Regions from separate parts of the Pseudomonas sp. I2 genome, predicted to be linked through region 1. Evidence: predicted binding sites of a transcription regulator. Region 1 holds the regulator's gene; each other region holds the start of a gene.
The links. The regulator sigma-54, encoded in region 1, starts transcription at its own class of promoters, with help from an activator protein. The targets are predictions, from matches to a motif close to ANTGGCATNNANNTTGCTNT.
Positions count from the first base shown of each region.

Region 2: the regulator sigma-54 is predicted to act here: its motif matches at 2,000-2,019, upstream of glnK (P-II family nitrogen regulator).
Region 3: the regulator sigma-54 is predicted to act here: its motif matches at 3,257-3,276, upstream of glnA (glutamate--ammonia ligase).

Region 1 is NZ_JBCGFQ010000002.1:40,608-45,384, forward strand. It holds gene lptA (lipopolysaccharide transport periplasmic protein LptA) at 1-51, shown strand, start outside; gene lptB (LPS export ABC transporter ATP-binding protein) at 57-782, shown strand; gene WCE05_RS01280 (RNA polymerase factor sigma-54) at 959-2,452, shown strand; gene raiA (ribosome-associated translation inhibitor RaiA) at 2,530-2,838, shown strand; gene ptsN (PTS IIA-like nitrogen regulatory protein PtsN) at 2,851-3,315, shown strand; gene rapZ (RNase adapter RapZ) at 3,318-4,172, shown strand; gene WCE05_RS01300 (HPr family phosphocarrier protein) at 4,193-4,465, shown strand.
Region 2 is NZ_JBCGFQ010000005.1:161,078-165,854, reverse strand. It holds gene WCE05_RS04650 (recombinase family protein) at 1-258, opposite strand, end outside; partial or broken gene WCE05_RS04645 (magnesium chelatase domain-containing protein) at 304-948, opposite strand; gene WCE05_RS04640 (molybdopterin-binding protein) at 1,151-1,579, opposite strand; gene WCE05_RS04635 (accessory factor UbiK family protein) at 1,604-1,867, opposite strand; gene glnK (P-II family nitrogen regulator) at 2,277-2,615, shown strand; gene WCE05_RS04625 (ammonium transporter) at 2,657-3,979, shown strand; gene sutA (transcriptional regulator SutA) at 4,435-4,764, shown strand.
Region 3 is NZ_JBCGFQ010000003.1:193,426-198,202, forward strand. It holds gene ntrC (nitrogen regulation protein NR(I)) at 1-309, opposite strand, end outside; gene glnL (nitrogen regulation protein NR(II)) at 306-1,391, opposite strand; gene glnA (glutamate--ammonia ligase) at 1,752-3,158, opposite strand; gene thiI (tRNA uracil 4-sulfurtransferase ThiI) at 3,667-4,777, shown strand, end outside.

The DNA.
Region 1 (4,777 bases):
CCGCGTCAGCGCATCGACATGGTGATCCAGCCGAAGAAGAAGGCCGAGTAAATCAGATGGCAACCCTCAAAGCCCAGCACCTGGCCAAGAGCTACAAGGGCCGCCAGGTCGTCCGCGACGTCAGCCTGTCGATCGACAGCGGCCAGATCGTCGGCCTGCTCGGTCCCAATGGCGCCGGCAAGACCACCTGCTTCTACATGATCGTCGGGCTGGTCCAGGCCGACCAGGGCCGCGTGCTGATCGACAGCCTCGACGTCAGCCACCAGCCCATGCACGGCCGCGCCCGTGCCGGTATCGGCTACCTGCCGCAGGAAGCCTCGATCTTTCGCAAACTGTCGGTGGCCGACAACATCATGGCCATCCTCGAGACCCGCAAGGATCTGGACCGTGACGGCCGACGCAAGGAACTGGAAAGCCTGCTGCAGGAGTTCCACATCAGCCACATCCGCGACAACCTCGGCATGAGCCTCTCCGGTGGCGAACGCCGCCGTGTCGAGATCGCCCGTGCGTTGGCCACCGCGCCGAAGTTCATCCTGCTGGACGAACCCTTCGCCGGTGTCGACCCGATTTCCGTAGGCGATATCAAGCAGATCATCCACCACCTCAAGGCCAAGGGCATCGGCGTGCTGATCACCGACCACAACGTGCGCGAAACCCTTGATATCTGCGAAACCGCCTACATCGTCAATGATGGCCAGCTGATCGCCGAAGGCGACGCCGAGACCATCCTGGCCAACGACCTGGTCAAGGAGGTTTACCTGGGCCACGAGTTCCGGCTCTAACGCTAGGAGTCTGCCCGGAGCACTGGCACAGGCGCCCGAGAAGGGCTTAAGTGATACAGTGCTCTAGGCAAACGCTACAATTTAAGGCATAAAACTTGCTTGAAGTTGGCGCCCCGGCGCCCTCTCTGTAGTGGATGGCGCATGTGCGCCGGCGAACAAGGTATTTAGCCCCTGCCATGAAACCATCGCTCGTCCTAAAAATGGGCCAGCAACTGACGATGACCCCGCAGTTGCAACAGGCTATCCGTCTGCTTCAGCTCTCCACCCTGGACCTTCAGCAGGAAATCCAGGAAGCGCTGGAGTCCAACCCGATGCTCGAACGTCAGGAAGACGGCGACGACTTCGACAACAGCGACCCGATGGCCGACAACGCCGAGAGCAAACCGGCCAGCGAACCCCAGGACAGCAGTTTCCAGGAAAGCACGGCCAGTGCCGACAACCTGGAGGATGGCGAATGGAACGAGCGCATCCCCAACGAGCTGCCGGTGGACACGGCCTGGGAGGACATCTACCAGACCAGCGCCAGCAGCCTGCCCAGCAGCGATGACGACGAGTGGGACTTCACCACCCGCACGTCGATCGGCGAGAGCCTGCAAAGCCACCTGCTGTGGCAACTGAACCTGGCGCCGATGTCCGACACCGACCGCCTGATCGCCGTCACCCTCATCGACAGCATCAACGGCCAGGGCTACCTGGAAGACAGCCTCGAGGAAATCTGCGCCGGCTTCGAGCCAGAGCTGGATATCGAGCTGGATGAAGTCGAGGCGGTGCTGCACCGTATCCAGCAATTCGAGCCCGCCGGCATCGGCGCACGCAACCTGGGCGAATGCCTGCTGCTGCAACTGCGCCAACTGCCAGCCAGCACGCCGTGGATGGCCGAAGCCCAGCGCCTGGTCACCGACTTCATCGACCTGCTCGGCAGCCGCGACTACAGCCAGCTGATGCGCCGCATGAAGCTCAAGGAAGACGAACTGCGCCAGGTCATCGAGCTGGTGCAGAGCCTCAATCCGCGCCCGGGCTCGCAGATCGAGTCGAGCGAGCCGGAGTACGTGGTCCCCGATGTCATCGTGCGCAAGGACAACGACCGCTGGCTGGTGGAACTGAACCAGGAAGCGATCCCGCGCCTGCGGGTCAATCCACAGTATGCCGGGTTCGTCCGCCGCGCCGACACCAGCGCCGACAACACCTTCATGCGCAACCAGTTGCAGGAGGCGCGCTGGTTCATCAAGAGCCTGCAGAGCCGCAACGAGACGCTGATGAAGGTCGCCACCCAGATCGTCGAGCACCAGCGTGGCTTCCTCGACCATGGCGACGAGGCGATGAAGCCGCTGGTCCTGCACGACATCGCCGAGGCGGTGGGCATGCACGAATCGACCATTTCCCGGGTCACGACGCAGAAATACATGCACACGCCCCGTGGCATCTACGAACTGAAATACTTTTTCTCGAGCCATGTGAGCACCGCCGAAGGCGGCGAATGCTCGTCCACGGCGATCCGTGCGATCATCAAGAAACTGGTTGCGGCGGAAAATCAGAAAAAGCCATTGAGTGACAGCAAGATCGCTGGTTTACTGGAGGCACAAGGCATCCAGGTAGCCCGTCGCACCGTCGCCAAGTATCGTGAGTCCCTCGGCATCGCACCGTCGAGCGAACGCAAGCGACTGATGTAGCCCCTGGCTGTGCCATAGCGTTTCAGTGGCAGGTGCAATACCTGCCCTTTATGCACGGGCAACAAAGGAGAAGCTGTATGCAAGTCAACATCAGTGGACACCATGTAGAAGTCACCCAGCCGCTGCGTGAGTACGTACTCGAGAAGCTCGCTCGCGTGGAGGGCCACTTCGACAAGATCACCAACGTGCAGGTCATCCTGACAGTCGAGAAGTTGCAGCAGAAGGTCGAGGCGACCCTGCAGATTCCCGGCGGCGAAGTGGTTGCAAACGCCGAAGACAAAGACATGTATGCAGCGATCGACGCCCTGGCTGACAAGCTCGACCGCCAACTGAAAAAACACAAGGAAAAACAGCAAAGCCTGCTGCAAGGTGCAGCCGCCCGCTGATCCCCCTCATCCATGATCCGACTTGAAACCATCCTGACCCCCGGCCGTTCCCTCGTGAACGTGCCGGGCGGCAGCAAGAAGCGTGTGCTCCAGGAAATCGCCACCCTGATCGCCAGGGACGTGACCGAACTGGAAATGGAAGACGTATTCGAGAAACTGGTCGCCCGCGAGAAGCTGGGCTCCACCGGTTTCGGCAATGGCATCGCCATTCCCCACTGCCGGCTCGAAGGCTGCACCGCACCGGTCAGCGCCCTGCTGCACCTGGATGCCCCCATCGACTACGACGCCATCGACGGCGCTCCCGTGGACCTGCTGTTCGTCCTGCTGGTACCGGAAGCCGCCACCGATGCCCACCTTGAACTGCTGCGCCAGATCGCCAGCATGCTCGATCGCAAGGAGGTCCGCGATCGCCTGCGTGCCGCCGACAGCAGCGAGGCCCTGTACCAGGTAGTCCTGGACGCACAGAACGAGCACTGAACATGCGCCTGATCATCGTCAGCGGCCGGTCCGGCTCCGGCAAGAGTACCGCCCTCGACGTGCTGGAAGACAACGGCTACTACTGCATCGACAACCTGCCTGCCGGGTTGTTGCCGCAATTGGCGGAAAATGCGCTGGTCAATACCGAGATGCTGCAACCGAAGGTCGCCGTCTCCATCGATGCACGCAACCTGCCCAGCCATCTGTCGCGATTCCCCGAATTGCTCGAGGAGGCGCGTGCCCGGCATATCCAGTGCGACGTGCTGTACCTGGATGCGGACGAGGAGACCCTGCTCAAGCGCTTCTCCGAGACCCGCCGGCGCCACCCGCTGACCAACGCCGATCGCTCCCTGGCCGAGGCGATCCGCGTCGAGAGCGAACTGCTCGGCCCGATCGCCGACCTGGCGGACCTGAAGATCGACACCACCAGCCTCAACCTCTACCAGTTGCGCGACTCGATCAAGCTGCGCCTGCTCAACCAGCCTGAGCCCGGTACCGCCTTCCTGGTCGAGTCCTTCGGCTTCAAGCGCGGCATGCCTGTGGATGCCGACCTGGTGTTCGATGTGCGCTGCCTGCCCAATCCCTACTGGAAGCCGGAACTGCGTGAGCACTCCGGCCTGGAGCAGCCAGTGATCGACTACCTCGACGCCCAGCCGGATGTCGAGGAGATGTTCCAGGACATCTCCAGCTACCTGCTCAAGTGGCTGCCACGCTTCGCCGCCAGCAACCGCGCCTATGTCACCATCGCCATCGGCTGCACCGGTGGTCACCACCGCTCGGTGTACCTGACCGAACGGCTGGGCCAGCAGTTGCAGCAATCCCTGAAAAACGTCCAGGTCCGCCACCGCGACCTCTAGCCCACAGGACCCGCACCACGATGCCCGCCCGCGAAATCACCATCATCAACAAGCTGGGTCTGCATGCCCGGGCGGCCGCCAAGTTCGTCGGCGTGGCCGGGCGCTTCCCCTGCCAGATCAGGGTGGGCCGCGCACCGGACAAGCTGGTGGATGGCAAGAGCATCATGGCGGTGATGATGCTCGCCGCTGGCAAGGGTACCCAGGTCCACCTGCACACCGAGGGCGAGCAGGATGACGCGGCCATGGATGCATTGGTGGCACTGATCAACAATCGCTTCGACGAAGGCGAATAGCCCCCGGGATTCCCTCGAACCTTTGCGCAACATCTCCTGCCAATTGTCAGGAGCAGGTTCTGTTCGATTGCCTTACCTATATCGGTATGGATTGAAGGCGATCCCATGGAACCACACAAGCAAATCAAGCCTTTGTATTGGGTCGGCAGCAGTAGGAAAGATATTCAGAAACGCCCCGCCGATGTCCAAGATGTCTTCGGTTTTGCCCCGCACTTGGCGCAGGAGGGAGGCAGGCATCCGCAAACGAAGGCCTTGAAAGGCTTCTCAGGCTCGAAGTCGTGGAAGATCATGGCAACAACACCTATCGCGCCG
Region 2 (4,777 bases), on a different contig from region 1:
CAGCAGGTAGGAGCCACTCTCAATGGTGCCGTTCTCAACAAGGTCGAGGAACCTTCTAAGCTGACCTTCATCATCTAGATTTCGACCACTGTAGGCGCTCCGGCCTTTGTCGAGGAACGTGTATTCTTTGGTTGTGGCTAGTTCAAGACCGTGCTCCTGACAGTATCTCACTGCCGCATCCTTCTGACGGCGGTAGCTATCGCCCTTTGCCTGCTCGGGACTGCTGAAACGGATGTAGCTGTAGGCTTTTGCACTCATGGTCTGAACGTTGTGTAGGTGATGTTTTGCAACCTATCACAAATCTAGCAGGTTGTGGGCACCGGCCGCTGCCACCAGCAGGGCGCGCTTGGCCGCCACCTGCCCCTGCACCTCGCTGAGGTCAGGGTAGGGCCGGCTGTGCAGCAGCAGGCCATTGGCGGCGTAGGGTGGCAGTGGCACCTGCCCATTGAGATGGGCCACCAGCTCCAGCAGATGGCCCACCGCGTAGACCACCAGCCCGCTCGCCAGGCTCGCCTCCTCGGCGTTCTCCCGTGGCACCACCAGCGCCCGCCCGGCCTCCCTGGCCGCCAAGGCTGCAGGCAACACGCCCTGCACCGGGCGCAGGCTACCGGAGAGTGCCAGTTCGCCGAGGCATTCGATCTCGCTCAAGGTCGCCGCCGGCACCTGGCCGTTGGCGGCGAGGATGCCCAGAGCGATGGCCAGGTCGTAGCGGCCGCCGTCCTTGGGCAGGTCGGCGGGGGCGAGGTTCTGGGTGATGCGCCGGGCTGGGTAGTCCAGGCCGGAATTGACGATGGCGCTGCGTACCCGGTCCTTGCTTTCCTTGACGGTGGTTTCGGGCAGGCCGACCAGGGTCAGTGTGGGCAGGCCGTTGGCCAGGTGGGTTTCGACGCTGACAGCCGGCGCCAGCACTCCGACCTGGGCGCGGCTGTGGACGAGGGCGAGGGACATGGACACTCCGTGGTCGCTTGTGGAAAAGCCGCTTCCTGCGGTCACGGAAGAATAGTGAGCGATGGTGAGGGGCACTGGGAAAGAGTGCATCCGGATTTTACTGCGGATGCCTGGGGACTGGGTCTTGGGATTGCCCCAATGCTGGTCAGCCAGGGCTTTCAGCTGTCATTTGGGGCTGCAAAGCAGCCCCATGCTCAAGGTGTCAGGGCTTGGCGCCCAGGATGATGTGCGAGGCCTTGATCAACGCCGTGGCCGCCACGCCCGGCGTCAGGCCCAGCTCCTGCACCGCCTCGCGGGTGACGATGGCAGACACCTCGGTACCGCCTGCCAACTGCAGCACCACCTCGGCGTTCACCGCACCGTCGCCGACCCGCACCACCTTGCCTTGCAGGGCGTTGCGCGCCGACAGCCTGTAGCCGTCGGCATCGGTCATCAGCACCACCCAGGGCGCCTTGACCAGGGCCACGGCCTGCTTGCCGACGTTGATGTTCAGGTTGTGCAGGCTGGCCATGGTGACCACCGCCACCAGTTTCTCGCCGCCGCCCAGGGTCAGTTCGACCTCGGCGTTGACCGCGCCAGGCTGGACGTTGCTGACGGTACCTTCGAAGACATTGCGGGCACTGACTTTCATGGGAGCCGCTCCGTGTGTCGGTTGTTATTCCTGGATTGTCGGCGCCATCCGGGCTTCCAGCTCAGCGACTTGTCGCTCCAGGGCTTCCAGGCGCGCGCGGGTGCGGGCCAGGACGACCATCTGGCTGTCGAATTCTTCCCGGCTGACCAGGTCGAGCTTGCTGAAGGCACTCTGCATCAGGATCTTGAACTGGCTCTCCAGTTCGGCCCGTGGCGGCGTGTTGTCGCCGTTGAACAGGCGCGAGGCCTGGTCGCTCAGGGCATCGAGAAAGGCTTTGGGCGCGAGCATGTTCGGCGTTCCGCTAATCATGGAAAAGGAGGGCAGTGTAGCACGCTGCCTGGCGGGCCTTGCGCTGCACACTTTTTGCGCAGGGCGGCCGAGGTGTGCGCACCGAAGTTGTGCATCTTTTCTCTGCTGGCGACTGGCCAATGCCGGGCTTTTTCCACAACTGATTGTTTTCACTGGCTTTCCATGACCTGGCAAGGTTTCTGCAAAGACCTTGGCAAGCCATGCACTGATGCAGTTCCTTGTGACCAGGCAGTGCGCAGGTGGAGCTGAAAGGCCCTTCGTCATTGCCGCGACATGCGTCGGCGGGGGAGGAGGGAGTCGACGACGGGTTACAAAGCCAGGCGCTGCGCTTAGACTTGAGACGGGTTTGTTTTCCTGGGGCAAGTCCACCAAATCGGGAGAGAGTTTCATGAAGCTAGTCACTGCCATCATCAAGCCGTTCAAGCTGGACGACGTGCGCGAGTCGCTGTCGGAAATCGGCGTGCAGGGCATCACCGTGACCGAAGTCAAGGGCTTCGGTCGGCAGAAAGGCCACACCGAGCTGTATCGCGGTGCCGAGTACGTGGTCGATTTCCTGCCCAAGGTGAAGATCGATGTCGCCATCGACGACAAAGACCTTGACCGGGTGATCGAAGCCATCACCAAGGCCGCCAACACCGGAAAGATCGGTGACGGCAAGATCTTCGTGGTCAATCTGGAGCAGGCGATCCGCATCCGTACCGGCGAAACCGATACCGACGCGATCTAAGAAAAAGCCTCACCAAACCCAACGCCCCAGGAGAAAACAACATGACTCTGCGCAAGATCGCAGGGCTAGGAGCCCTATTGTCCCTCGTAATGCCTGGCCTGGCCCTGGCAGAGGAAGCCACCCCGGCGCTCAACGCCGGTGACACCGCCTGGATGCTCACCGCCACCGCGCTGGTGCTGTTCATGACCATTCCGGGCCTGGCCCTGTTCTACGGCGGCATGGTGCGTTCGAAGAACGTGTTGTCGGTGATGATGCAATGCTTCGCCATCACCGGCCTGATGAGCATCCTGTGGATGGTCTATGGCTACAGCCTGGCGTTCGATACCACCGGTATGGAACAGGGCGTGGTCAACTTCAATTCCTTCGTGGGCGGTTTCTCCAAGGCATTCCTCAGCGGCGTGACCCCTGACAGCCTGACCGCGGCGTTCCCCGAGGCGGTGTTCATCACCTTCCAGATGACCTTCGCCATCATCACCCCGGCGCTGATCGTCGGTGCCTTCGCCGAGCGCATGAAGTTCTCCGCCATGCTGATCTTCATGGGCGTGTGGTTCACCCTGGTCTACGCTCCGATCGCGCACATGGTCTGGAGCGGTGACGGCGCGCTGATGTGGGACTGGGGCGTGTTGGACTTCGCCGGTGGCACCGTGGTGCACATCAACGCCGGTATCGCCGGCCTGGTCTGCTGCCTGGTGCTGGGCAAGCGCAAGGGCTACCCCACCACGCCAATGGCGCCGCACAACCTGGGCTACACCCTGATGGGCGCGGCCATGCTGTGGATCGGCTGGTTCGGCTTCAACGCCGGCTCCGCCGCAGCCGCCAACGGCACCGCCGGCATGGCCATGCTGGTGACCCAGATCGCCACGGCTGCCGCGGCCTTGGGCTGGATGTTCGCCGAATGGATCGGTCACGGTAAGCCAAGCGCCCTGGGCATCGCCTCCGGCGTGGTCGCCGGCCTGGTGGCCATCACCCCGGCCGCCGGCACCGTCGGCCCGATGGGCGCCCTGGTGATCGGCCTCTGCTCGGGCGTGATCTGCTACTTCTGCGCCACCAGCCTCAAGCGCAAGCTCGGCTATGACGACTCCCTCGACGCCTTCGGCGTGCACGGGATCGGCGGTATCGTCGGCGCGATCCTCACGGGGGTCTTCGCCGCCCCGGCCCTGGGCGGGTTCGGCGAGGTCGTGGATATCGGCGCGCAGGTCTGGGTGCAGGCCAAGGGCGTGATTTTCACCGTGGTCTACACCGCCATCGTCACCTTCGTGATCCTCAAGGTGCTGGATGTGGTGATGGGCCTGCGGGTCAACGAAGAAGAAGAGTCGGTCGGCCTCGACCTGGCTCAGCACAACGAACGCGGCTACAACCTGTAACTGCGACGCGGTAAAAAATCTGCCCGGTTCGCCGGGCATTTTTTTGCCTGGAATTCGCTGTTCGGCGAAGAGCAAACGGTTTACCCGACACGTTCGTGACACGGCCCGAAAACTTACAGCTCACAGGGCATTCAGGGAGCTTTGCTTTTTCTCCGGGCGCGCTAGAATGCGCGCCGGAAGGGTGCTTGACGAGCTGTCCGCACACTTCGCCACCCTTTGCTAGGCTTGCCAATAGCACGGAGCCAGCAGGTGGCGCCGGGCTGTTCCGGCCAATGGCTCAAGGATTTCGTCAGGCCCTGCCAGGAGCAGGGTCTGCAGGGTGCCGGCCTCCCATCAGGAGGTGAACGCCCAGGGCAGTGGCCAACCCACGGCCAGTTGAATTTTCACCGATGGCTGCCGGTCTACGGCTGCACGGTCTATAACTAATCTGCTTTTCGCAAGTCATGAGGTAGAACATGAGCGACGACGATCTGGAAAACGATGACCTCGAAGTAGGCGATGAAGACGAGGGTGATGAGGGCCTCGACGCAGCAGCGGCAGATGATGTAGCCGAAGACGCTGGCGAAGACGACAGCCCCGCCCCCGCTGCGAAGGGCAAGGCCAAGGCCGCTGTCTCGGTTGACGACATGCCGAGCTTGGAAGCCAAGCAGAAGGAGCGCGATGCCTTGGCCAAGGCCATGGAAGAGTTCCTGGCGCGTGGCGGCAAGATCCAGGAGGTCGAGCCCAACGTGGTCGCCGATCCGCCCAAGAAGCCGGACAACAAGTACGGCAGCCGCCCTATCTGAGTGGTTGAATGCA
Region 3 (4,777 bases), on a different contig from region 1:
CAGGTACTCGAAGGCGCCGCCCTGGTAGGAGGCCACGGCGCTGTCCAGGTCGGAATGGGCGGTCATGATGATGACCGGCAGACGCGGGTGCTGCTCGCGGATCTGGGCCAGCAGGTCAAGGCCGCTGGTGCCAGGCATGCGGATGTCGGAGATGATCACGTCCGGCTGCTGGCGGGCCAGGCGGCCCATGACGCCATCGGCGCTGTCGAAGCTCTGGGTGGTCATGCCTTCCTGTTGCAGGGCTTTTTCCAGGACCCAGCGGATGGAGCGATCATCGTCGACGATCCAGACGGTTTCACTTCGGCTCATGAGGCGGTGGCTCCTTGTTCCAGAGGCAGGAAGATCGAGAATGTGGTGTGGCCGGGGTGGCTGTCACATTCGATCAGGCCCTGGTGCTGGCTGATGATGTTCTGGGTGATGGCCAGGCCGAGCCCGGTACCGTCCGGGCGGCCACTGACCATGGGATAGAAGAGGGTGTCCTGCAGTTCGGCGGGGATGCCCGGGCCGTTGTCGGTGATCTCGACCCGCGCCACCAGCCGGTGGCGGATGTGCCCGATGGTGAACTGGCGCACCGCGCGGCTGCGCAGGGTGATGCGGCCCAGGCGCAGCTCGTTCTGCCCGCCGATCGCCTGCATCGCGTTGCGCACGATGTTGAGCACGGCCTGGATCATCTGCTCGCGGTCGATCAGCACGTCCGGCAGGCTCGGGTCGTAGTCGCGCACCAACGTGATGCTGCCTTGGCTTTCCGCCTCCACCAAGCTGCCGACCCGCTCCAGCACTTCGTGGATATTGGTCATGGCCAGCGACGGCAGCTTGTTCGAACCGAGCATGCGGTCGACCAGGTTACGCAGGCGGTCGGCCTCCTCGATGATCACGTTGGTGTAGTCGCGCAGCCCCTCGTCGGGCAGCTCGCGCGACAGCAACTGCGCCGCGCCGCGAATGCCGCCGAGCGGGTTCTTGATCTCGTGGGCGAGGCCGCGCACCAGCATCTTGGTGGTTTCCTGCTTGCTCAGCTGGGCCTCTTCCTTGGTGATGCGCAGCAGCCGGTCGCGGGGGTGGACCTCCAGCAACAGCAGGGTCTGCCCTTGGTGCAGGATCGGCGTCACGGCATAGTCGACGGTGATGGTCTGGCCGGTCAGCGAGGTCAGCTGGGCCTCGCGCTTGGTGAACGGGTGCGCCTGTTCCACGGCTTGGCGCAGGGAGTTGAGCGCTTCGGTGGACTCGGTGAACAGCTCGCTGATGAACTGCCCGTGGCTGCGCTGGCCGCTGACGGCCAGGAGCATCTCCGCGGCCGGGTTCATGTACTCCAGGCGCAGCTCGGCATTGAGCAGGAGCGTGGCGGTGGTCAGGTTGTCCAGGAGCAGACGGTGCTGTGCATCGCTGATGGTCATAAGGCGTCGTTGACCTCTTTTGGCACATGGAGTGCCCTGGCGGTAAACAGGGGCGGGCGCGCAGGTGTCCGCTCGTTGCCAGGAAAATGCAAGAAACAAACCAAAGCTCCGAAAAGAAGCGGCATTTGCGGATAAAGCCCTGGATCTGCGCGAATTCGGGCCAGAAAGCCCTGGTTTTCCGTGGCTGCTGACCCAAATTGGGATGCATGGCGGGGCGTAGCGGTTTTCTGTGCACCAATATAGAGCATAGGGTGCGAGAGGGCTGCCTGCCGCTTTCCATCGGAGCGGGACGCGAAAACGAAAACGGCCTCCCGAGGGAGGCCGTTTCGATGAGGGCGTCGACGCGAGGCGTCGCCTACATCAGACGCTGTAGTACAGGTCGTATTCCAGCGGGTGGACGAAGGTGCGGACCTTGATCTCTTCTTCCGACTTCAGCTCGATGTAGGCATCGATGAAGTCGTCGGAGAACACGCCGCCCTTGGTCAGGAACGCACGGCCCTTGTCCAGCTCTTCCAGGGCTTCCTTCAGGCTGCCGCAGACCTGCGGGATTTCCTTGGCCTCTTCAGGCGGCAGGTCGTACAGGTTCTTGTCGGCGGCATCGCCTGGGTGGATCTTGTTCTGGATGCCGTCCAGGCCGGCCATCAGCAGCGCGGCGAAGCACAGGTACGGGTTGGCGGCCGGGTCCGGGAAGCGCGCTTCGATACGGCGGGCTTTCGGGCTCGAGACGTACGGGATGCGGATCGAGGCCGAGCGGTTGCGGGCCGAGTAGGCCAGCATGACCGGCGCTTCGAAGCCTGGCACCAGGCGCTTGTAGGAGTTGGTGGACGGGTTGGTGAAGCCGTTCAGGGCCTTGCCGTGCTTGATGATGCCGCCGATGAAGTACAGGGCGGTGTCGGACAGGCCGGCATAGCCTTCGCCGGAGAAGGTGTTCTTGCCGTCTTTGGAGATCGACATGTGGACGTGCATGCCCGAGCCGTTGTCGCCGTACAGCGGTTTCGGCATGAAGGTCGCGGTCTTGCCATAGGCGTCGGCGACGTTGTGCACGCAGTACTTCAGGGTCTGGACTTCGTCAGCCTTGGTGACCAGGGTGTTGAACTTCACACCGATCTCGTTCTGGCCGGCGGTGGCGACTTCGTGGTGGTGAACTTCGACGACCAGGCCCATTTCCTCCATGGCGTTGCACATGGCGGTACGGATCTCGTGGTCGTGGTCGCATGGCGGAACCGGGAAGTAGCCACCCTTGACGGCCGGACGGTGGCCCTTGTTGCCGCCTTCGACGTCCTGGTCGGTCATCCAGGAGCCTTGTTCGGAGTAGATCTTGAACATGGAGCCGGAGATGTCGGACTTGAACTTGACCTGGTCGAAGATGAAGAACTCAGGCTCCGGGCCGACGAACACGGTGTCGCCGATGCCGGTGGACTTCAGGAATTCCTCGGCGCGCTTGGCGATGGCGCGTGGGTCGCGGTCGTAACCTTGCATGGTGGAAGGCTCGATCACGTCGCAGACCAGGATCAGGGTCGGCTCTTCGGTGAACGGGTCGAGCACGGCGGAGGAGTCGTCCGGCATCAGGATCATGTCGGAGGCTTCGATGCCTTTCCAGCCTTCGATCGACGAGCCGTCGAACATCTTGCCGGCTTCGAAGAAGTCCTCGTCCAGCGCATCGCGAGCGGGCATGGTGACGTGGTGCTGTTTGCCTTTGGTGTCCGTGAAACGCAGATCAATCCACTTGACGTCATGATCTTTGATGAGTTGAACCGACTTCGACATGTTGTCCTCCGGATGGGTCTAGGGCGCGGTGGGCCGCTGCCCTGGAAAAAGGGTGTCGCCGGGCGCGGATAGTCGGCCAAGCTTACCTGCCTCACAAGAGAGCAAATTGCATGCCAGTGCCCAAAAATGGCGAGGCGGGGATAAAACCTGGCGGTTTCGGGCGTTTTGCGGGGTTAGGGGGCTTTAGGCTGCACCTATAAGAGGCGTTTTTCTGGCTGGATGCACCAATATGGTGCTTGCTGGATTTTGCGCTGACTGCCTTGGCCTTATTCGCGGGCAAGCCCGCTCCCACAGAGGGGCGAGTCAAAGACAGTCGATGCGGTTTGCAGGGCTTGGGCCCCAGTGGGAGCTGGCTTGCCGGCGACAGGGGCGGTACAGGCACCCCGAAAATCATTCCCTATCGTCGAAATACCAAAACCTTCTGCTCAAAAGTTGCTCAAACCTTGAGCAATTTCCGCTATAATTCGCGCCCCTCATTTTCGGCAGGCCCCGCGCGCGCTGTTATCCAATGAAACTCATCGTCAAAGTCTTCCCTGAAATCACCATCAAGAGCCGGCCGGTGCGCAAGCGTTTCATCCGCCAGCTCAGCAAGAACATCCGCCTGGTGCTCAAGGACCTGGATCCCGAGCTGGTGGTCGATGGTGTCTGGGACAATCTCGAGGTGGTCACCCGCGTCGAGGACGAGAAGGTCCAGCGCGAGATGGTCGAGCGCCTCACCTGCACCCCGGGCATCGCCCACTTCCTGCAGGTCGAGGAATACCCGCTGGGCGACTTCGACGACATCGTCGCCAAGTGCAAGGAACACTTCGGCCCGCTGCTGGCCGGCAAGCGCTTCGCCGTGCGCTGCAAGCGCGGCGGCCACCACGACTTCACCTCGATGGACGTCGACCGTTATGTCGGCAGCCAGTTGCGCCAGCAATGCGGCGCCGCAGGTATCGACCTGAAGCACCCCGAGGTGGAAGTGCGCCTGGAGATCCGCGACCAGCGCCTCTATGTGGTGCACACTCGTCACCCGGGCATCGGCGGCTACCCGCTGGGCGCCCTGGAGCAGACCCTGGTGCTGATGTCCGGCGGCTTCGACTCCACCGTGGCCGCCTACCAGATGATGCGCCGTGGCCTGATGACCCATTTCTGCTTCTTCAACCTCGGTGGCCGCGCCCACGAGCTGGGGGTGATGGAAGTCGCCCACTACCTGTGGAAGAAGTTCGGCAGCAGCCAGCGCGTGCTGTTCATCAGCGTGCCGTTCGAGGAAGTGGTCGGCGAGATCCTCGGCAAGGTCGACAACAGCTACATGGGCGTGACCCTCAAGCGCATGATGCTGCGCGCCGCGGCCAAGGTCGCCGAGCGCCTGGAGATCGACGCCCTGGTCACCGGCGAGGCGATTTCCCAGGTATCGAGCCAGACCCTGCCGAACCTGGCGGTGATCGACCAGGCCACCGACAAGCTGGTGCTGCGCCCGCTGCTGGCCAGCCACAAGCAAGACATCATCGACACCGCCTACCAGATCGGCACCGCCGAGTTCGCCAAGCACATGCCCGAATATTGCGGCGTGATCTCGGTGAACCCGACCACCTGTGCCAAGCCGCACCGGGTCGCCCATGAAGAGAACCAGTTCGACA